Regions from separate parts of the Agrobacterium sp. LEGMi-208b genome, predicted to be linked through region 3. Evidence: riboswitches for the same ligand, from Rfam matches in the RefSeq annotation. Region 3 holds a riboswitch; each other region holds the start of a gene.
What was found. Region 3 has a riboswitch for cobalamin ahead of AC5YUO_RS16805 (ABC transporter substrate-binding protein). Riboswitches for the same ligand answer to the same signal wherever they lie in the genome.
Positions count from the first base shown of each region.

Region 1: it holds a riboswitch for cobalamin, as region 3 does, so the genes downstream of both, bluB (5,6-dimethylbenzimidazole synthase) here and AC5YUO_RS16805 (ABC transporter substrate-binding protein) in region 3, are expected to answer to the same signal.
Region 2: it holds a riboswitch for cobalamin, as region 3 does, so the genes downstream of both, AC5YUO_RS09640 (acyl-CoA thioesterase) here and AC5YUO_RS16805 (ABC transporter substrate-binding protein) in region 3, are expected to answer to the same signal.

Region 1 is NZ_CM183445.1:2,954,034-2,961,410, reverse strand. It holds gene AC5YUO_RS14490 (NADP-dependent malic enzyme) at 1-274, shown strand, start outside; gene AC5YUO_RS14485 (DUF2865 domain-containing protein) at 410-1,522, shown strand; gene AC5YUO_RS14480 (hypothetical protein) at 1,900-2,559, shown strand; gene AC5YUO_RS14475 (chymotrypsin family serine protease) at 2,662-3,615, shown strand; gene bluB (5,6-dimethylbenzimidazole synthase) at 3,697-4,410, opposite strand; cobalamin riboswitch at 4,488-4,669, opposite strand; gene AC5YUO_RS14465 (TolB family protein) at 4,870-5,700, opposite strand; gene AC5YUO_RS14460 (glyoxalase superfamily protein) at 5,893-6,270, shown strand; gene AC5YUO_RS14455 (NAD+ synthase) at 6,548-7,377, opposite strand, start outside.
Region 2 is NZ_CM183445.1:1,985,675-1,993,051, forward strand. It holds gene AC5YUO_RS09620 (SDR family NAD(P)-dependent oxidoreductase) at 1-110, shown strand, start outside; gene AC5YUO_RS09625 (carboxymuconolactone decarboxylase family protein) at 120-470, shown strand; gene AC5YUO_RS09630 (GNAT family N-acetyltransferase) at 1,289-1,864, opposite strand; gene AC5YUO_RS09635 (LysR family transcriptional regulator) at 1,945-2,826, opposite strand; gene AC5YUO_RS09640 (acyl-CoA thioesterase) at 2,829-3,695, opposite strand; cobalamin riboswitch at 3,759-3,961, opposite strand; gene AC5YUO_RS09645 (DUF1852 domain-containing protein) at 4,252-5,235, shown strand; gene AC5YUO_RS09650 (methionine synthase) at 5,263-6,291, shown strand; gene AC5YUO_RS09655 (flavin reductase) at 6,318-6,818, shown strand; gene AC5YUO_RS09660 (MgtC/SapB family protein) at 7,014-7,377, opposite strand, start outside.
Region 3 is NZ_CM183446.1:452,610-459,986, reverse strand. It holds gene AC5YUO_RS16830 (GNAT family N-acetyltransferase) at 87-542, opposite strand; gene AC5YUO_RS16825 (cupin domain-containing protein) at 539-895, opposite strand; gene AC5YUO_RS16820 (2-hydroxyacid dehydrogenase) at 922-1,845, opposite strand; gene argE (acetylornithine deacetylase) at 1,869-2,993, opposite strand; gene AC5YUO_RS16810 (GNAT family N-acetyltransferase) at 3,197-4,075, shown strand; cobalamin riboswitch at 4,115-4,348, shown strand; gene AC5YUO_RS16805 (ABC transporter substrate-binding protein) at 4,507-5,538, shown strand; gene AC5YUO_RS16800 (FecCD family ABC transporter permease) at 5,535-6,563, shown strand; gene AC5YUO_RS16795 (ABC transporter ATP-binding protein) at 6,560-7,360, shown strand; gene AC5YUO_RS16790 (pseudoazurin) at 7,357-7,377, shown strand, end outside.

The sequences.
Region 1 (7,377 bases), on a different replicon from region 3:
GCAGGGCGGCTCGGCGCTTTCGGAAGCGCTGCGCAAGCGCGCCATGCCGAACAGCGTGCTGACCGGCGAAGCGAACCTTCTGGTTTTCCCGAACCTCGATGCCGCCAACATCACGCTCGGTGTCACCCGCACGCTGACGGAGGGCCTGCATGTCGGCCCGATCCTGCTCGGCACGGCCCTGCCCGCCCACATCCTGTCGCCCAGCGTCACCTCGCGCGGCGTCGTCAACATGGCGGCCTTCGCCGTCGTTCAGGCTTCGCATCCTTCGATGTGATGAAGGCCTATTAACGCAATTTTGAACATGCTGTTGCCGCATTGCGGCAACAGCTTATGTTATCTTCCTGAAACACGGATTTCGTGAAGTATAACGCCCCTGCCACTGGCCGGGGACATCGAACGGATCGAACAATTGACCCGCCGCAGCCGCATCATCGGCCTCCTGCTTCCCCTTGTTTTCCTCGCCCCGGCCGCCGCTTTCGCGGATCAGGTCTGCGATACGCTTTATGCGCAGTTGCGCGCGCCGCCCCGCGTCATCGGCAATACGGCCGAGGTGCGGCGTTATGCCAATGCGCTCGCCCGCCAGAACATCGTCATCCGCAAGATCCGGAACGACCTGCGCGGTTATGGCTGCTCCTCCGGCAGCGTCATCGTTTATGGCAATCCCAATGCCGGCCTCTGCGCCGAGATCGGCGATGCGCTGGCGGATGCCGAAGCCGAACGCGGCGCGATCATCCGCGACCGGGACGATGCCATGGCGGCGGCGCGCAGTGATGACGGCGACATCAGGCGCCAGCGCATTCTCGCCGCACTCGACGCCAATGGCTGCAGCCCCGCAGAGGACATGAACCCCCAAGCGTCGCCGGCGCCCGATGTCACGCGTTATCCCGATGCCTTCCGGCAGGGTGGCGGTGAGCCGGGACAGGCGGGCCTGTCGCCCTACCCAAACGCCGCCGAAGGCGGACTTCGCACACTCTGCGTGCGCACCTGCGACGGCTCGTTTTTCCCGATTGCCTCCAACGCTTCGCCGCTCGATTTCCGCGCCCAGGCGGAGCAATGCCAGAAAATGTGTCCGGGGACAGAGACGGAGCTTTATTTCCACTCCATGGCGGATCAGGAAACCGCCGACATGGTGTCTGCGCAAACCGGCAAACCCTACAAGGACCTGCCGACCGCCTTCGCTTATCGTAATTCGTCTGCCAAAGCGCCCGGCTGCGCCTGCAACATGGCCGCCTATCACCAGGATATGCAGAAGCAGGAAGAGGCGGCCCGGCCGGAATCCGAAAAACCCTATTCCGGCATCACCACCATTCCATCACCCCAAGGTGACAGGAGTGGTGACAAGGCTGAGAAGCCCGCCGAACAGCAACAGGCCGCAAAACCGCCGGAACAGCCCGTGCCCGAACGCGACTATGATCCGAACGACAGCCGCGTCCGCGTCATCGGCCCGAAATTCCTGCCGGACCAGACGGGCCGGATCGACCTGAAGAACCCGGCATTGAAGGGCATACAGCCGCAGCAATAAAGACGGCGCTGCCAGCCCTCGCATGTTCCACGACGCCAGACGCCATGCGTCAGTTCCGTACAGGCCGCGCCCGTCCCGCGGCCTGCTTTGATCCATCCTTCGGCCATGGATAAACACATTCTTCACCCCATTTCCCGGCAAATATTCATATAGAAGTTGCATTCACGAACGCGATTGACTTCGCTGTAAGAGTGCATATTATAAAAATATCCACTTTAAGTGGATCAGCGCAACATGCAAAATATATATATGCCGTGCGGCTTTAGCCGCTCGCGCCTTTCATGCATCTCCAGACGACCATGTCGCCCACCTCGACCCCGAGTGGACGGTCAGAGTTTCATTGACCTATGAAGCCCACAACCATCAGGAGTATAGCCATGACATCCATTCAGATCACCGCAACCGGCGTCAAACTGCTCGATCCTTTTGTCCCGGTCATCGCAACTTTGCCGACAGGCGAAGCGAAGGAATCTTATTCCATCTCGGTCTCCGGCATGGGACAGCTGACCGGCATTTCCTATACCGTGCCGGCGCATACCACGGGAAAAATCAAGGCCCAGCTGCAAATCTCGGCGCTTTCCAGCCAGGATGTGAGGGACCTCAACACGCTTGCGCTCGGAATGCTGGATGCTTCCTACCGCGAGGAGATCAACGAATACGAAAAGACCACGGCCAGCGCCAATCTCTCGGTCTGGACCTGGTTCTTCGGCGGCGGCGGCGCTTCCGCCTCTTATGAAAAGACCAAACAGGAAATGCGCTCCAAGGGCCTGACGGATCAGCAGATCACCATGCTGATGGACGCCTTCCTGGAACGCGCGACCAATATGTCGACTGTCGAGATCGAGTTCTATGTGAACAATCAGAGCAACGACTACGCCGTCTCCGGCGACGTCTATCTCTACACGGTTTCCGGCACCATCAGCACTGAAAAAGGCACCTCCCAATACCGCATGCTCGCCGATCAGGCGGCGGCTGGCGGTCCTCCGCCGGCCGGCGGCGGCGCTCCGTCCAGCGGCAAGATCATTCCCTTGAACTGACGGCTCTCAGGCACGGGCGGCGCAGCCCTTCACCCCACCGGGCGCGCCGCCCCTGTAAAGCCGGACATCCATCCTTCACCCCTTTTTCCATGAGGCAAGCGAATGACTTTCGAGGAACTCACCGCGCTCAAGGAGCGGCATTACCATCAGCTGACAGGCATACCCGGCGTCACGGCGATCGGCGTCGGGTTGCTTGAGGACGCCGCCGGCGAACTGACACAGGAGCTTGGCCTGATCCTTTACCACCGCGCGCCGGAGCCATCGCTGAAGGCGGGTCTGATGACGACGCTGGGCGGCGCGCCGCTGCAGGTACGGGAAGGATCCTTCGACCGCCCGAGCGAGGCGGTGCTGACACCGCCCGCGCCCGGCACGGAATGGAAGGATCACCCCAGACGCCTTTCCGACAACCCGCGCGAAAAAGTCGTGGAGCCGATGGTCGGCGGCATCAGCGGCAGCCCGGATTACTGGTCCTGGACGGATACCGTCGGCACCATCGGGCTAGTCGTCCGGGCCGCCAACGGCGCACCGCTGATCATGAGCAATGCCCATGTCATCTGCCGGGACAATGCCCAGATCGGCGATGACGTGTCGCAACCGGCGCGCACCTGGTTTGGCGATCTTGCCGCCAATATCGTCGCTTTCCAGAGGGGCAACATCGTCTATCAGGGAACGCCCTATGGCGTCGATGCGGCTGTCGCCAGCCCGGCGAATGGCCGGCTCGCCACCATCGGCGCAATCTACAACCTCCCTTCGCCGGTGGGGGCGGCCGTTGCGGCGCTCAACATGAATGTCACGAAATCGGGCGTGACGACCAATATCACCAATGGCGTCGTTTCCGGCTTTTACGACGTACAGCAGCCGAATATGCGCAACCAGATCGGCATATCGCCGCGCCGCGCCGGCGAAGTCTTCAGTCAGCCGGGCGATAGCGGCAGCGCCGTCATCGACACCGCCGGCAATAATGTCGTCGGATTGTTCTGGGGTGCAAGCGGCGCGATCAGCCTCGCCAGCCCCATTCACCCCATCCTCAATCTTTTTAACTGCACTGTCGTTTGAAGAGACGATGGCCACCTTTCCCGGCCCACCTTTCCCGGCCCACCCCTCCCGGTTTCGTCCGGGAGGGGTGGAGCCGCCCGGTCAACCGCCCCAGCGATTGCGGAACACCAGTTCCTCCAGCGGCACGCGCTGCCGCCAGCCTTTCACCGCCAGTTCCGGTTCAGTGTAAAGTTCGTTGACCCGGCCAAGGCACAGCCAGGCGACGATTTCAATATGGTCGGGGATACCAAGAATAATACGAATGTCGCTGTCGTGGAAAATGCTGACCCAGCCGACGCCGACGCCTTCGGCGCGGGCCGCGAGCCAGAGGTTCTGGATGGCGCAGACGGTGGAATAGACATCCGTGCGCGGATTGTGGGTACGGCCCAGCACCACCTTGCCGCCCCGTGTCGGATCGCAGGTGACGCAGATGCTGAGCGGCGCCTTGCGGATGCCCTCAAGCTTGAGACTGCGATAAAGCGCCTGCTGCTCGCCGGCAAACATCGCCGCCGCCTCTTCATTGGCGCGGCTGAAGGCCACCCATGCCGCCTGGCGCACGGCGCCATCGGTAACGAGGGTGAAATTCCACGGCTGCATGAAACCGACCGAGGGCGCCGAATGCGCCGCCTTCAGCAGGCGCTCGACAAGCGCGTCCGGCAGCGGATCTGGCAGGAACTGGTCGCGCACATCGCGCCGCGTCTCGATGGCGCGATAGATCGCCTCGCGCTCCTCGCCTGAAAACGGGCGGGCGGGTGAAAGCGCATGATCGAACGAACTGGCACCGGGCGGATTGCTTACGGACGAGTCGGCTGGCATCGTTTATCCCCAACAATGCGAAGGCAGGGCGCAAACACACACCCCGCCTCGACAACAACCTGCCGCCGTCCGCGCGGTTCGGTCTATCCTGTCAGGCCGGTCTTCTGACTTGGCTTCATCCGCCCTTTTCGCCTTCCCGAATTGCTCCAGTGGCTTCTAAAAAGAACGTCCGCCTCACAGCGCTGGGCACGTTCCGGTCTTCCACCGGATTCCCGATTCTCCCGCCGCAAAGGCAGGCACCTGACAAGGAAGCTATGGGCAAAAAAGTTTGCGAATGCAAGCTTCTTTGCGGGCGATGCGGCGATGTGACCATGGCACCCCTCACCTCCGTCATTCCGGCCTTGAGCCGGAATCCAGCCAGCCCAAGTCCTTGGACTGAGAGGAGTCTTTTCGCCGCGCAGACGCGCGTCGACTGGATTCCGGCTCAAGGCCGGAATGACGGGTCCTCCCTTTACCGCATCACTCCACGGGGAAATACCTGACATAAGCGAATTCATCCCCATCTGGTGACCAGTTGGGCGAGTTCATCGTGCCCTGCCCGCCGAAAAGCTCGAACAGCGTTTCGGCATTGCCGCCATCCATATCCATCAGCCGCACCCGCACGTCGAGGTCACGCGGATGGTCGAAGACATCGCCGTCATAGGAGACGAACACCACCTTGTCACCTACGGGTGACGGATGCGGAAACCAGTCGCCATAGGGGCTGTCGGTGATGCGTTCGACGGCGGAACCGTCGACCCGCACCCGCCAGATCTGCATCTGCCCGGTGCGGCTGGAATTAAAATAGATCCACGCACCATCCGGCGAATAATCCGGACCGTCATTACGGCCTTCGCCATGGGTCAGCCGCGTCTCGGTGGCGGTCTTGACATCCATGGAATAGATATCGAAGACCTGATCGCGAATGCCGCAATAGGCAAAGCTCTTCCCATCCGGCGACCAGCCATGCCAGTAGGAAGGAAGGTTCCTCGTCATCAGCCGCGGCGCGCCTCCCATAGAGGACAGGAGATAGATGGCGCTCTTGCCGAATTCCACCTTGTCGGAGATGGCATAGAGCGAACCGTCAGGCGAAATGCCGTGGTCGTTGTTGCAGAGCGTGGCAAAGCCGGTATCGACCTTTTCCGGCGCGGCCCCGCCGGAAAGAGACAGGCGATAAAGCAGCCCCTCACTGTTCAACAACAGGTATTTTCCATCCGGCGACCAGTTCGGCGCTTCGAAGAGATCAGGCGTCTGTAACACCACCCGCATCTGCCGGGTGCGGATGTTGAAGATTTCGATGGAGCTGCGCATTCTGCCTCCCGGGCGTGTCTGTGTTCTCGCTCAAGGCGCTCGGCAATAGAGACATTCCGTTTGCATCCGCCATCGCCTCGATTATGATCCTAGGGCGGCAGGCACCGTCCTGCAAATTCAAACCGGAAAAAACGCCAGCGCCCCGGCACCGTCCGCGCCGCCTGCCGTTTCTCCCAGATCCGAGGTTCCGCGATGAATACCATCGCCGATCACGGCATCCGCTTCGGGCGGATCGCCGCCATGCTTCCTGTCAGGAATATCGAAAAGGCCCATGATTTTTACGTTGGCGTGCTGGGCTTCGAAAAGACCTTCGAAAACGGCACCCCCGTCGGTTTCATGATCCTCAAACAGGGCAATGCCGAGCTGCACCTGACATTGCAGCCCACCCACAAGGCAGCGCCCTTCAATGTGGCGCATATGATGGTCAGCGATGTCGATGCGCTGCACGCGCTGTGCAAGAGCCAGGGGCTGCGCATCATCAAGGGGCTGCAGGACAAGGATTACGGCCTGCGCGCCTTTGTGTTCGAAGACCCGGATGGTAACCGCATCGACGTGGGGCAGGTTATTTAAGGTGAGGAAGCGGCGCGGGGTTTTCTCCGCGCCATTCACATATCCGCGCTGTGGACCGGGCGCATGCCACTTGTTTCTTCTCCCCGCCGGGGAGAAGTCCGCGGCAGCGGGATGAGGGGGTGAGGGTCGAGATAGATCGAGAGCTAGCCCCCTCATCCGACCCTTCGGGCCACCTTCTCCCCGGCGGGGAGAAGAAATTTGCCGCACCTTCGTACAGCAATCGCCCTGTTTATGAAGAAGATCCGGCGTTAAACACGCCTTCCGGAAACCGCCCTCATCACCGATCCCGGAACCGGTTGGTGATCGGATAACGCCGGTCACGCCCAAAGTTCTTCTTGGTGATCTTCACGCCCGGCGCCGATTGCCGGCGCTTGTATTCGGCGAGATAGAGCAGATGCTCCACCCGGTGCACGGTCGCCACATCATGGCCGCGCGCCAGAATTTCCTCGACCGACATTTCCTTCTCGACCAGGCATTCCAGAATATCGTCCAGCACCGGATAGGGCGGCAGCGAATCCTGGTCGGTCTGGTTGGGTCGCAATTCGGCCGACGGGGCCTTGGAAATGATATTGGCCGGGATCACCTCACCGGAAGGACCGAGCGCACCCGGCGGCACATGGGCGTTGCGCCAGCTGGAAATGGCATAGACCTGCATCTTGTAGAGGTCCTTGATGGGGTTGAAACCGCCATTCATGTCGCCATAGAGCGTGGCGTAACCCACTGACATCTCGGACTTGTTGCCCGTCGTCACCACCATCGAGCCGAACTTGTTCGAGACGGCCATCAAAATGGTGCCGCGCGTGCGGCTCTGCAGGTTTTCCTCGGTAATGCCCTCTTCCGTACCCTCGAAGAGATCGGAAAGCGCCGAAAGGAAACCCTCCACTGGCTCCGAAATCGGCACGATATCGTAACGGCAACCCAGCGCTTTCGCGCAATCGGCGGCGTCTTTCAGCGATTCTTCCGAGGTGTAGCGGTAGGGCAGCATGATGCAGCGCACCCGCTCCTCGCCGAGCGCATCGACAGCCAGTGCCGCGCAGATCGCCGAATCGATACCGCCGGAAAGGCCGAGAACCACACTCTTGAAGCCGTTCTTGTTGACGTAATCGC
Region 2 (7,377 bases), on a different replicon from region 3:
AGCCGCGCGACGTCGCCGAAGCGATCCTTTTCCTGGCGTCCGAACAGGCATCATGGATCACCGGCACGATCCTTCCCGTAGACGGCGGCGTCACCGCCGGCCGCCAGTAGGAGGCTTTCATGAGCAACATGCAGGACTGGAATTCATACCGCGGCGCCCTGATCGGCCGCGTCGGCGATTTCGCAAAGCTTAGCCCCGATGTTCTTCGCGGGTTGAACATCATGGAAGCCAGCGGCGACAAGACCGGCAAGATTGAGCCGAAGATGCACGAGATCATTGCTCTGGCCGTTGCGGTCACGACCCGCTGCGACGGATGCATCGCCGTTCATGGCAGGAAGGCCATCGAACTGGGTGCCAGCGAAGAAGAGATCGCCGAGGCCCTCGGCGTGGCTATCTCGCTTAATGCCGGCGCTGCGTTGACCTATACGGCTCGCGTGTTCGATGCGATCAAAAGCCTGCCGAGTGAGTGATGTAAGTTCGATCAGCGCGGGATTATCCTCGCGCTGATCGTGCATGTAGCTGGATTGTTTCTCGAATTCTCAATTTTTTCGGCATCCGACGAGGCCGTATTCATGCGTGGTTCGCTGGAGCTAACGCTTGGAATCAGAATTTTCCGACAGTCAGACCCATTGGAGTTTATCTGTCGGCAACTTTAACGAGTTCTATTTATGATTGATTTCGTGACGATCTACCCTTGACGGATTCTTTTTTTTGCCGAAATTTCCCAGGGAGAGGGGGACGTCTTGGCAGAAAGCAGTTTTACACCTTCAGTTGAAAAACCTACCACACGGCTGTTTGGGCAGCTTGAGCCGGAGATATTTACACTGTTCGTGGGTGCCAATCGGCCTATATCTTTGAATTAACAAGTCTCTGTGCACTCAGGTCCCGCAACCAAATCCTACGCTACACGATCCCGCAACAGCCGAAGATTTCGATTCGGTTAGCACTGCGATCGTCGGCGCTAAATCCCTGACATAAAACACAAAATCCGAGACCCACAGATGCAAAGCAGGCGCTGGGGCAATTCCTGATAATGCCGCTTATCCGATGGATAAGAGGGGCTCTGAGGCCCATTTTATGGTGAACAGCCGCCGGTGAGCTTTTAGGTCGCTGCCCGGAGAACCTGTCCGGCGCCAAGCGGTCTGAAATTAATGCGTACACCTCGGTAAGCCAAGCCAGTCTTAACTGGCTCGGATTTTATCATGGGCTTCACGTTCGTCTACTGTAGAGCGCACCTCAAGGCTAATCGTCGTAGCCCAATCGATTAAAACGTGAAGATGGTTTTTGATTAATCGTCTTCGTGGACAACCTTTTCGAAGTCCACACTGCTATCCGTTCCTCTCGATGACGGATATGAGAAGCGACCAAACGCGCTGTAACCTTGACTTCTCCAGAAGCCAAGCGCGCCAGGCGTTTTCGCATCGGCATGAAGATATGTGGCTAAGTATCCGACTTTGCGCGCCTTGCTCTCGAGAGCCTTCACAATTAATGATCCTAGCCCTTTCCTTCGGGCGCGTTGTTCCACATAGACCCTGACGATCTGACACACCTTCTCCACGTCACTGTAACGATCTCGCAAGCGGTCCATCGTTGATGGCTTTCTTTCCAAGTCATAGAATCCTCCAGTTGCGACGATGCGCCCTCCGGCGCCTTGGACGATGAGAAAACGTCCGCGCATCTCATCTGAAAACCAGTTCTCGGTGCCAGCGCTCAGCAGCGAGTCCAGATCGGCGTGCCAAGTTGGCGTGTAATCGATCTCGTAGACTTCATTGATCATCCGTAGGCAGAAAGCACGCGCTTCCGCTCTTAGCTCACTTCCGGCCTCCTCTGTCAGCCATACCAACGACGGGCCATCAATAGGCATTCATGTGCTCCCTTGACCATGGCCGTAACGGCGGCAATTTTGGGTATAACAGCGTCAATTGCCACACTGTTTCATAACGCTCATCTCTGGTGCGACGTCTCAACAAACCCGGCGATGAAATCGACGGCGTCGTCGCCATTTCTTAATCCGAGATGGATGCTTTTTTGTATGCCGTCCGGACCAATACGGACGGGGCGGACACCGAGCGCTGCCGCTTCCCGACGCACCAGCCAGTCGGGAATGGCGCTGACCCCGCGGCCTGCCGCCACGAGTTGGAGCATCATTTCTGTCGTTTCGACATTTCTGTGGTGACGCGGACGGCAATTGGCTGGCACCAGAAATTGCGTGAACACATCCAACCGCTCCGGCGGGACAGGATAGGTGAACAGTGTCTCATCAAGCAGGTCCGCGGGTTCGGCATGGCGTTTCTGCGCCAGAGGATGGCCGGCGGGAACGGCAAGCACCAGCTCATAGTCGAACACCGGACGATAGTGGATGCCGGGCGCCTCGATGGGGTCGGGCGTGATCAGGATATCGATCTCATATCCCGTCAGCGCTGACACACCGCCGGAGGCAAATGAGGTCGTCAGTTCCAGACCCACATCCGGCCATTCCATGAGATAGGGCTTTGTCACTCCCATCAGCCACTGGTGGCAGGGATGGCATTCCATGCCGATCTTCAGCGAGCCCCTCTGGCCGTGGCGATAATCCGACAGGACATTCTCGGCCCTCTCAATTTGGGGGAGAACACGCTGCGCCACCGTTACGATGTAGCGACCGGCCTCGGTGAGACGGAGGTTACGACCGTCTTTCTCCCACATCGCCACGCCATAGCGCTCTTCGAGCTTGCGGATCGTATGGCTGAGAGCGGACTGGGAGACATTCAGCCGCTCCGCCGCCGCCGTCAGGCTGCCCAGGCGATCAACTTCACGCAGAATCGACAGATGTTGCCTGTCCAGCATAGTTATGCCCGCCCATGGTCAGGTGGGACGCTCGCTCCCGGCGCATCATCGTGCACAGAAACCGGCCGGTGGTTCATGTCGACCGCGACCATGGTGAAATGTCCGGTGGCCGTAATGTGCCTCTCTCCCGTTAGAAGATTTTCCGACCAGAGTTTTGTCTCGATGGACATCGAACTGCGGCCAACGCGCTCTACCCGTGCCTGCGCCTCAACGATTTCACCGATCTCGATTGTTCTCGCAAAGTCGATGCGTTCGGATGAAGCAAGGACCACCAGCTTGCCGGAGTAGCGCGATGCGGCAACGAATGCGGCTTTGGTCATGTAAGAGATTGCTTCGCCCCCGAACATTCGACCAGCGCTGTTGGCCTGATCCGGGAAGACGATCTCGACCATGGCAACGGTATCTTTGATATCCGGGGCTTCCGCTGGAACGAGCTCGGGCAACGCGTAGATCGCGGCCACTTCATCCTCCGGAATCGCGACCATGTGGAAAATACCGCGCGTACAGGTGTGCCGCTGACGGCTGACAATGGTTTCCGCCACCATTTCGACTTCAACGGTAAGGGAACGGCGACCGGCCTTGACTGGTCTTGCCGCAAATTCGACGATGTGACCGATGCGTGCGGGCTGTTCGAAATCGATGCGCTCACAAGAGGCGGTCACGAAAGGGACCCTCCCAAATCGGGTAGCCGCGATGAACGCAGCGCGATCCATGAGAGCGAGGCCGGTGCCCCCGAACAGGGTGCCGTGATGGTTGGTGTCGCCCGGAAAGACGATATCTATGAGCTTGGTTGTTGAGCCGTGCTGCTGCATGGGCTTGTTTATATTTGTCATCGGCGCTGCCATCAGGTTGTGGCAGGGCAGGAACATGACGCAGAAACGATGGCACGGGAATGCCGGTCGCGAAAGCGGCACTCCGGGACACCCCGCCCGTGGACGTTATCTATCGCGGCAGGTCTCCTGGCTTACGGGTCGTCGCTCCTGTCCGTCTTCCCGAGGCAGGCCTCAGTGACTTGAATGGACTTTCGCTCGCCGCTTACAGTTGCGGGGGCAGCTTCGGCTTCAGGCAAAGCCCTCACCGAATTCCCTCTTAGCTCCGGACTTTCGTCCGCAGAACCACGATAGTGAACCAATGTCGCATGCCGCTGACGTGGTCAAGGCGTCTGTTGCAGTGATGTGGAGGAAGTCGACGTCCGGTTGTTCTCGCTTCTGTCGTCTCTCCGGCTTGTCGAGAGAAAACAATTCTCGCGTCCAATCATGAACATCGCTCATGCTTCAATGAGATAATACCAATTTTTCCTGAATGATGGCTCAGGCATAAGACAGGGACGGCTCTCGACGACGGAGGGTATGAAAACTGCCGACGGAGAGAACCAATGGAGCAATCGATGCAGGTTCGATCTCGGAACGAGGACGCCAGATCGCGATGAACACAGACTTCACCTTTACGATTAAAAGCATTCCCTTCGATGAGGACTATCGCCCCTCGGACAATACGCGGGCCACGACAAATTTTGCCAATCTCGCAAGAGGCGAGAACCGGCGGGACAACCTTCGAAACGCCTCGAGAATGATCGACAATCGTTTCAACGCCCTGGCGCATTGGAATAACCCGAAAGGCGATCGTTATTCCGTCGAACTCGAAATCATTTCGGTTGAGATGGCCATTGGTGCTGGAGGGAACCATGATGCCTTCCCTCTGATCGAAATATTGAAAACGAACATCGTTGACCGAAAAAGCAACGAGCGCATCGAGGGCATCGTCGGGAATAATTTCTCCTCCTATGTCCGAGACTACGATTTCAGCATCGTGCTGCCGGAGCATAATAAAAACCGGCCTGAATTCAGCATGCCGGAGAATTTCGGCGATCTGCACGGGAACCTGTTCAAATGTTTCCTGAACTCAGATGCTTACAAAGCGCACTTCAAAAAGCCGCCGGTCATATGCCTGAGCGCATCGAGCAGCAAAACATATCGCCGGACCGGAAATCAGCATCCTGTTTTGGGGGCAGAATACCAACAGGATGAAATGTCTTCGACGGATCTCTACTTCCAGAAAATGGGGCTGCAGGTTCGCTTTTTCATGCCGCCGAATAGCGTTGCGCCTTTTGCCTTTTATTTTCTCGGCGATCTGCTCGATGACTACACTAATCTGGAGCTCATCAGCACCATCAGCACGATGGAGACGTTTCAGAAGATCTACCGGCCGGAGATCTACAACGCAAATTCCGCGGCGGGTGCCTGTTATCGACCAAATCTGAAGCACCAGGATTATTCACTGACTCGCATTGTCTACGATCGTGAAGAGCGTAGCCGCCTGGCTGTCGAGCAGGGAAGGTTTGCGGAGGAGCATCTCATAAAACCGTACAAGACCATTCTCGAGCAGTGGTCTGCCAATCACGTTCGCTGACGAACCAAAAGCATAAGGTGGCCTATCATGAAAACACTGTTGCCAACGTCAACCGCCGGCAGCTTACCGAAACCCTCATGGCTTGCAGAGCCTGAGAAGCTCTGGTCGCCCTGGAAACTGCAGGATGAAGAATTGGTCGAAGGCAAACAGGACGCTTTGCGTCTGTCCCTTGACGATCAGCGACAGGCCGGCATCGATATCGTAAGCGATGGTGAGCAGACGCGCCAGCACTTCGTCACGACGTTTATCGAGCACCTCGACGGGGTTGATTTTGAAAAACGCGAGACCGTCAGAATCCGGGATCGCTATGATGCGAGTGTCCCGACGGTCGTCGGCGCCGTGTCTCGTCAGAAGCCTGTTTTCGTTGAAGATGCCAAGTTCCTGCGTCAGCAGACCAAGCAGCCTATCAAATGGGCCCTGCCGGGGCCGATGACGATGATCGATACACTCTTTGATGCCCATTATAAAAGCCGGGAAAAACTGGCCTGGGAATTTGCCAGGATCCTCAACGAGGAGGCCAGGGAACTGGAGGCTGCGGGCGTCGATATCATTCAGTTCGACGAGCCCGCATTCAACGTCTTTTTTGACGAGGTAAATGACTGGGGTGTTGCTACTTTGGAAAGGGCGATCGAAGGGCTCAAGTGCGAAACTGCCGTCCACATCTGCTATGGCTACGGTATCAAGGCCAATACGGACTGGAAAAAGACTCTGGGATCGGAATGGCGGCAGTATGAGGAAACCCTTCCCAAACTGCAGAAATCCAGGATCGGCATGATCTCCCTGGAATGCCATAACTCGCATGTCCCGATGGATCTCATCGAACTGGTCCGGGGCAAGAAGGTGATGGTCGGGGCCATCGACGTCGCAAGCAACACCATCGAAACCCCAGAAGAAGTGGCCGCCACCCTGCGAAAGGCCCTTCAATTCGTCGATGCCGACAAACTTTGCCCATGCACGAACTGCGGCATGGCACCGCTGTCCCGTCGTGTGGCGCGCGGCAAGCTAAATGCTCTCGCGGCGGGCGCGGAAATCGTCCGAAAAGAACTCGCGGCGTAGCGTTGGCTGAGCCGGAGGAGGCTGACATGACTATGGTGAATCACCGCTTCGACATTGTCGACAAGGCCGCGTTTTGCAACGGTATGTCGCGTCTCGGCTCTGCGGTCACCGTCGTCACTACCAGATACGGCGGGAAGCGTTACGGCTTCACCGCCTCGGCGGTTTGCAGCGTCAGCGACACGCCGCCAACGCTTCTCGTCTGCATCAATCGCGCCAGTTCGTGTTTTCATGCTTTTGAGAATGCGCGCCACTTCTGCGTCAATACGTTGATGCCTGGCCAGGAAGCTATATCGATCCATTTTGGGGGAAAGACGCCAATGGAGGAACGGTTTTCGCTTGGCGAATGGAAAGATGGCCTCACGAGTGTTCCGATCCTGGCCGACGCCTCGGTCAGCTTTGAATGCGAGCTGATCAATGCCGTCGACGAAGCAACTCACCGGATCATTTTCGGACGAGTGATCGACATTCGCGAGAGCGAAGAGCAGGCAACGCTGCTCTATTGCATGCGTCGTTATCTCAAGGGATAGCGGATACAGGCCGTCGCGCCACCGTCGCTCCTACGCTGCGGCACGAAATAGTCCGATAGGGTCGCACAACGCGGTTGCGATGATCGCAAGTTAAAATTAGATCCTGCCCGTAACCAAAAACACAGCCCGCTACCAAGCGGGCTTTCTGCGTTCGGGCAGGCCGGGGATTTAAGGCCTCGAGCCGCCGTATCAAAATTATCTGTAAGCGCAATAGAGGACGGTCGGAGAAAGGCTAAGCGATTGGACAAGGGCGCTAATGATGTCGCTATCGATCACGTCCCCTGAAATGACGACATCAATGGTAATTGTTTGATCAGTCGAATTGACGCGCCGTGCAAGCGACTTCACCGCCAGTTGATGATCTCCGGTCTGCGCCATCAGACGCGCTCGGACCTCTGCCTCATTTTCAGGGGCCGTACGAACCTCGATCGTATGCTGTTGTGCGGCAACGGGACGATGAGGCACGAAGCGCTCGACAAGTCGGACCAATTTCGGGGAGGCCATGTTGATCAGCAGGATAAGGAGCGTGGCTTCGGTGGCTTCAAACAATCTTCCATAG
Region 3 (7,377 bases):
GACCGGAAAAGGGCTAAGCATTTATGGGGTAAGGGTCATAGCCCCAGGTTATGAGGATGGCCGAGATGGCCCATCGCGAGGGTTGTTCAACCCTCGCCGGGTTTCGGCACCGTCATGTAATATTCGGGATGGGGTGCGGCGCGATAACCGGCCTTTTCGTAAACACCATGGGCGTCGCGGGTCGCCAGCATCCAGCTCGATACCGTTGAAAGTTCCGGGTGTTTGCGTATCTCGGTGGCGATCCAGGACGCAAGGCCACGACCGCGATGATCCTCCACCGTGAAGACATCGCGCAGATAGCCGAAAACGGCGTAATCCGTCACCAGACGGGCGAAGGCGGCCATGGAGCCATCGGGGGCGTAGACGCCGACCGGCAGCGAATGCGAAAGCGCCCGCTTCAGCCGGTCGGCGGTCATTCCCTGCGCCCAGTAGGAATCGCGGGCGAGAAAACCATGGACCAGATCGAAATCCACCCGTGCCGGATCGGTGCTCAGCATATAGCCGTCGCGGGTGATTTCAAAAATGGCCGGTTCCCAGTTCATCCGTTCACCGTAACATAGATCTTGCGGACGGTTTCAATGGTTTTCCACACGCCGACGAAGCCCGGCTTCATGACGAAACTGTCGCCCGCCGTATAACGTAGCGGCTCGCCGCCTTCCGGCGTGATTTCGATGACGCCTTCGAGAATATGGCAGAATTCGAAGGTTTCGCCCTTGATCGAACGGCTCTCACCCGGCGTCGCTTCCCAGATGCCGGTGTGGACGGTGCCATTGCGGGCTTCGTCCAGCGGCCAGGTCTTGAAGGAGGGATCGCCGGAAATGAGGCGTTCCGGCAGGGCCTTGGAGGCTTTCGGCTCGAAGGCGGGATGGGTGTCGATGGTCTTGAGAAGCGGCATGGGTGTCCTTTCCTGGAACGGGATGATCAATATCCGCGATTGCGGTCGACGAGGCCGAGCGGCTCGAGGCCGGACTGGTATCGTTTGATGTTCTCGACAACGGTGCGTGCTGCCGAATGAGGCTGGGTGACGCTGGCGATGTGCGGCGTCAGGAGAATTTTCGGATGCGTCCAGAAGGCATGGTCTTCCGGAAGCGGTTCCGGATCGGTGACGTCGATCACAGCAACCGAAAGCCTGCCGCTCTCCAGCGCATCGATGAGGGCGTCGTGGTCGAGCTGTCTGCCGCGCCCGGCGTGGACCAGTCCCGCACCCTCGGGAAGCATTCTCAGGCGTTCGCCATTCAGAAGCCCCGTCGTTTCGTCCGTCAGCGGCAGCAGGCAAACGAGAATATCGCTGGTCGAGAGGATTGTGGATAATCCGGCTTCGCCGTGATGGCAGGTCACACCATCGATCTCGCGCGGTGAACGGCTCCAGCCGGACAGCGGAAAACCGAAGGGTTTCAGCCGTTCCAGCGCCGCAACGCCCAGCATGCCGAGGCCGAGAACGCCCACCCGGCATTCTTCCGCCTGACGTTGCGGCAGGGCCTTCCAGAGTTGCTGGCGCTGCTGTTTCAAATAGACCGGCAGATTGCGGTGAAGCGCCAGCACGCCGAGGCTCACATATTCCTGCATCATGCGGATGATGCCTTCATCCACCATGCGCACGACTTTTACATGCGCAGGGACTGCATCGATATGGAACTGATCGACGCCCGCACCGATGGAAAACAGGATTTCGAGATTGCGGTAACGGCCGATATCATCAGGCACGGTCCAGGTGATGAGGTATCGAACCGCATCCGCATCGACGCTGGCTGCATCCATCGAAAAAGGCAGTTCCGGCAGGTCCCGCGCCAGAGCCTGCCGGAAAATCTCGCCGCGCTTCGCGTCGGAATTGAAGAAGAAAGTCATCTGAAATCCGTGGTTCCGAAGGTTTAAACCGTACAGCGGTTTGCCAGTGTTTCCAGCATTGACTGGCAGGCCGAAAGCTCGCCGGCCGTTATGAATTCGTCCGGCTTGTGGGCGCGGCCGATATCGCCCGGGCCGCAGATGATGGCGTCGATGCCGGCTGCCTGAAAAAGCCCGGCCTCCGTGCCGTAGCTGACGGCGGCGATGCAGGGCGCATCGGTCAATTCTTCCAGAAGCGTCACGAGGGGTGCATTGGCGGCAAGGGACAGCGCCGGATAATCGCTCATCGGCGTCCATTCCACGTCGATTCCCTTGGCAGCCAGCGCTTCGACCCCGTCACGCACCGGCTGAAGCAGGGCCACCGGCGATATCCCGGCAATCGCCCGCGCTTCCAGTTCGATGGCGCAGAAATCGGGGATGATGTTGATCGCCTGTCCGCCTTTCACCGTGCCGATCTGGAGGGAAGAATAGGGCGGCTCGAACGTCGCTTCGAAAGGCCCCTGCGTGAGAGCCTGTGCGGTCTCGACCGCCTTTGCCATGATGCCGGTCATCAGATGGATGGCGTTCACGCCCTGATCCGGCCGCGAGGAATGGCCGGAGCGGCCGCGAATGGCGATGCGTGCGGCGGCCTTGCCCTTGTGGGCGCGCACGGCGCGCAGATTGCTCGGTTCGCCGATAATCGCGCCCGCCGGTTTTGCGCATAGTTCCGGCAATCGGGCGATGAGATGCGGAACGCCGCGGCAGCCCGCCTCCTCGTCATAGGAAAAGGCGATATGAACGGGCCGCTTCAGCGCCATGCGTGAAAATGCCGGTGCCGCGGCGAGAACCGTGGCCAGAAACCCTTTCATGTCGGTGGTTCCGCGTCCGTAAAGACGCTCGCCTTCGGTTCTCAGCGTGAAGGGAACGGAGGACCATTCCGGCTCACCGGCAGGCACCACATCCATATGGCCGGACAGGATGTATCCGCTGGCATCGGTCGGGCCGAAGCTGGCGAAGAGATTGGCGCGGTCGCCCTCCGGGCCGGCAAGCAGCGATACTTTCGCGCCGTGGCTTTCCAGATAATCGGCGATCCATCCGGCAATGTCGCCATTGGCGGTTCCGACGACCGAGGGGAAGCCGACAAGACGCTCCAGAATGTCGATTGCGTTCATGGCTGTCTCCGTCGCTTCAACGCCGAAAAGCTTAGAGCGGCCTGCGGCGTTTATCTGCTGAAATAGGCGTGATTTCAGTAGATTGTTGTGTCCTTTCAGCACTTTCAAAAAATTCCTGCTGACGAGGCTGGTTATCTTCGGATGTCGTGAGCTGGGATGCCGGGATCAAGGTTCCGCGCCGGAGGGAATGAGAGCCGTTTGTCATGGAGCTGCTCAAAGTCGATAGTTTCGAGTTGCGGACCGTGGATATCGCCGATGTGGAGGCCGATCATCTGCATGCTTTGTCCATGGCTGTCGGATGGCGATATCACGCGAACGAATGGTGTTTCCTGCGTCAATGTGGCGTCGGCCTTGCCGCGCTGGACGAGATAGACCGCGTTGTCGCAACGGCAATGCTGTTTCCTTATGATGAGGGTTTCGCGACGGTCGGCATGGTCATCGTTTCCCCGCGTTTGCAAGGGCAGGGCGTCGCACCATGGCTGGTCGGCCAACTCATTGCGGGTTACCCTGACGCCGCCCTGCGTTTGAACGCCACGGAAGCGTCACGGCGGCTTTTTGCCCGGCTGGGTTTTGCCGGGGATACGGAAAAAATACATCTCCTGCGCGGCAAGGCGCGTTGTATTGCCGAGGCGTCGGCGCTTGGAAGAAAACAGAGAATCGAGCCGCTGTCCGAGGATCATTTATCCGTCGTGGCGGATCTGGATCGGGCGGCTTTCGGTGTTTCGCGCCGGGGCGTCCTGCAGCGCCTTCTCCGGGAAAATACGGGTTACGGCCTGTTCGAGGCCGATCGTCTTGCCGCCTTTGCATTGCGGCGTGCAGCGGGGCGGGGCCATATCGTCGGCCCGGTCGTTGCCGGTGAGGAGGCGGATGCCATTGCGCTGGTGAAACGGCATTTTTCCGATCTCGACGATCAGCTTGTCCGTCTCGATGCCGTGCGGGACAGCGGTCTTCTGACCGATTTCCTGACGCAATCCGGGCTGGTGGTCATCGAAACGCTCACCATCATGTCGAAAGGTGTACCGCAACCGGCAGGCGCCGGTTCCGCAAGGACTTTCGCCCTTGCAGGCCCGTCTTTGTGCTGAAGTGCGGCACTATCGCAATTGACGCCCCGCCTCTTGCCCCTTATGTGAGAAAGCGACGGTTCCTGCAGCCGAAAGGCGAAGGGATTAATAGGGAACATGGTGCGGGCGATTTTTTCACCCAATGCCGTGGCTGCCCCCGCAACTGTAAGCGGATTGTCGTTCATCCCCGTGACGCTTGAAGGCGTCATGCCACTGTATTCTCAGGAATGCGGGAAGGCAGATGAGTGACGCAAATCCGTGAGCCAGGAGACCTGCCGTCAAAATATAAACCATCGTTACGGGCGGGGAAGCCCGGAGGAGGAGATTGTAATGTTATTTCATAACATTTCGTTTGCGTCCCAAGACCGTTCTCCGTACAAGACGTCCCGCTGTTGCTGCGCGTTCTGACGCCTGCTGCTCTGGAATAAGTTTTACTGTCGACTGGAGAACACATGTTTCATTCTAGACGCCTGCCGGTCCATGCCGGCTTTCTGGCCGCTGCGCTTGCGGTCTTGCCTGTCACCGCTGCAAATGCTGCCGAAACCACCTATCCCCTGACGATCAACAGCTGCGGTCAGGAGATCACCTTCAAGCAGGCTCCCGCCCGCACCGTGTCCGTCGGCCAGAGCACGACCGAGGTGCTTTATTTGCTCGGCCTCGCCGACAAGGTTGTCGGCACCGCGCTGTGGATTGGCCCGGTTCTGAAGGGTTATGAGGAGGCCAACGCCAAGGTCGAGCGGCTGGCCGATAATGACCCCAGCTTCGAGGCGGTCGTCGGCAAGAAGCCGGACCTCGTGACGACGCAGTTCCAGTGGCAGATCGGCCCGGAAGGCGTTGTCGGAACGCCGGCGCAATTCGCCGAACTTGGTATTCCCGTTTATACTTCGCCCGCCGATTGCCTGGGCAAGGACAATTCCGGCGGCGGCGACGGCGTGCGCAACACCGTCTTCACCATGGACCTGATCTACCAGGAAATTCGCGATCTCGCCAAAATCTTTAACGTGCAGGATCGCGGTGAGGAGGTCGTTGCCGATCTGAAGAAGCGTGAGGAAGCCGCCCGCGCCAAGATCGCCTCCGCCAATGGCAAGCTTTCCGCCGTCTTCTGGTTCTCCAGCGCCGAGCTGGATATCGATCCCTATGTGGCCGGCCGCAATGGCGCCCCCGGCTACATCATGTCCGCGCTGGGTCTGAAGAACGTCATCGAAAGCGATGAAGAATGGCCGACCGTCGGCTGGGAAACCATCGCCAAGGCAAATCCCTCCATCATCGTTGCCGGCAAGATGGATCGCCGCCGGTTCCCCGCCGACGATGTCGCCGTCAAGCTGAAGTTCCTCGCCACCGATCCCGTGGCCAGCATCATGCCCGCCGTCAAGGAAGGTCATGTGTTCGAGATGGATGCGCAGGCGATGAACCCGACCATCCGCACCATCGAAGGCATCGAAACGCTGGCCGAGGCGATTTCGGCTGCCGGCCTCGCCAAGTGAACGGACTTTCCATTCATCTCGGCAGGGCGGGGCTGGCTCTTGCCGCGCTCGCCCTGTTGCTCGTCGCGCTGATGGCCGGAGCGGCCATCGGCGAGACCGCCATTCCGTTTGATGTCGTGGCGAAAACCATTGCCAACCGCGTCTTCCATGCGGGTTATCCGCTGGAGCCGCTGGATGAGGGCATTGTCTGGAGTTACCGCCTCAGCCGCGCGGTTGTTGCCGCCTGTTGCGGCGCTTCTTTGGCGCTCGCCGGAGCGGTGCTGCAATCGCTTCTGCGCAACCCGCTTGCCGATCCCTATATTCTCGGCATTTCCGCCGGCGCTTCCACCGGTGCCGTCGCCGTGGCGCTTTTGGGCTTCGGTGCGGGGTTTCTAACGATGCCGGCCGGGGCGCTCATCGGCGCTTTCGTTGCGTTTTCGCTGGTCAGCCTTCTGGCGGTGCGGGCGGGGCACGGCAACAGCGCCATCATTCTGGCGGGGGTGGCCGGGTCGCAGCTGTTCAACGCCATGACTTCTTTCATCGTCACCAAATCCGCCAATGCGGAACAGGCGCGCGGCATCATGTTCTGGTTGCTGGGCAACCTCTCGGGCGTGCGCTGGCCGGATGTCTGGCTGGCGCTGCCGGTCAGCCTTGCGGGACTTGCTGTGTGTCTCTGGTATGCCCGGGCGCTCGATGCCTTCGCCTTCGGCGGCCAGGCCGCCGTTTCGCTCGGCATTCCGGTGCGCTGGGTCTACGCCGTGCTCATCTCCGTTTCGGCGGTCATGACGGCTGCGATGGTGTCGCTGGTTGGCTCCATCGGCTTCGTGGGGCTCGTCATTCCGCATGCGGCACGCATCTTCGTCGGCGTTCGCCATGGTATATTGCTGCCGGTAACGGCGCTGACCGGCGCGGTTTTCATGATCGTCGCGGATATTCTCTCGCGCATCGTCATTCCGGGGCAGGTGCTGCCCATCGGCGTTATCACCGCGCTTGTCGGTGCGCCCGCCTTTGCCTTCATTCTTGGGCAGAAGAGGGGGCGTTCATGAAATTATCCGCCCACGACCTGCATTTCCATGCCGGCAATATCGACATCGTGCGCGGCGTTTCACTCGATGTCGGTTCCGGTGAGTTTCTCGGCATTATCGGGCCGAACGGTTCCGGCAAAAGCACGCTGCTCTCCATGCTCGCAGGCATTCGCAAGCCGCGCCGGGGCCATGTCACGCTCGGGGATGAGCCGCTTGCCTCGTTGGGACGGCGCGATCTTGCCCGCCGGCTCGCCTTTGTGGAGCAGCAGGCCGAAACCACCGAACGCATCACCGCAAGACAGGCGGTGGAGCTTGGGCGCACGCCCTATCTCGGTCCGCTTTCCGCCTGGTCGCAGAAGGATGACGCCATCGTTGATGCAGCACTTGCCAATGTCGACATGGCCGACAAGGCGGAGCGCAACTGGCACCACCTTTCCGGCGGAGAACGCCAGCGCCTGCATATCGCCCGCGCATTGACGCAGGAGCCGCATATCCTGCTTCTGGACGAGCCGACCAATCACCTCGACATCGGCCACCAGATCGGCCTGCTCGATCTGGTGCGACGGCAGGGCCTGACCGTCGTGGCGGCGCTGCACGATCTCAATCACGCCGCCATGTTCTGCGACCGCGTCGCCATCATGCACCGGGGCGAGATGATTGCCGCCGGTCCGCCGCGGGAGGTTCTGACACCGGCGAGAATAGCCGCGGTCTTCGGGGTGGAATGCGTCGTCACCACGGATGAGGCCGGCTTTTCGCATATTCGTTTTCTGCCGGCCCATGGACGGGCCGGGCAAGCAAGGAAAGTATTGGCACGATGATGACATTGACGACGCTC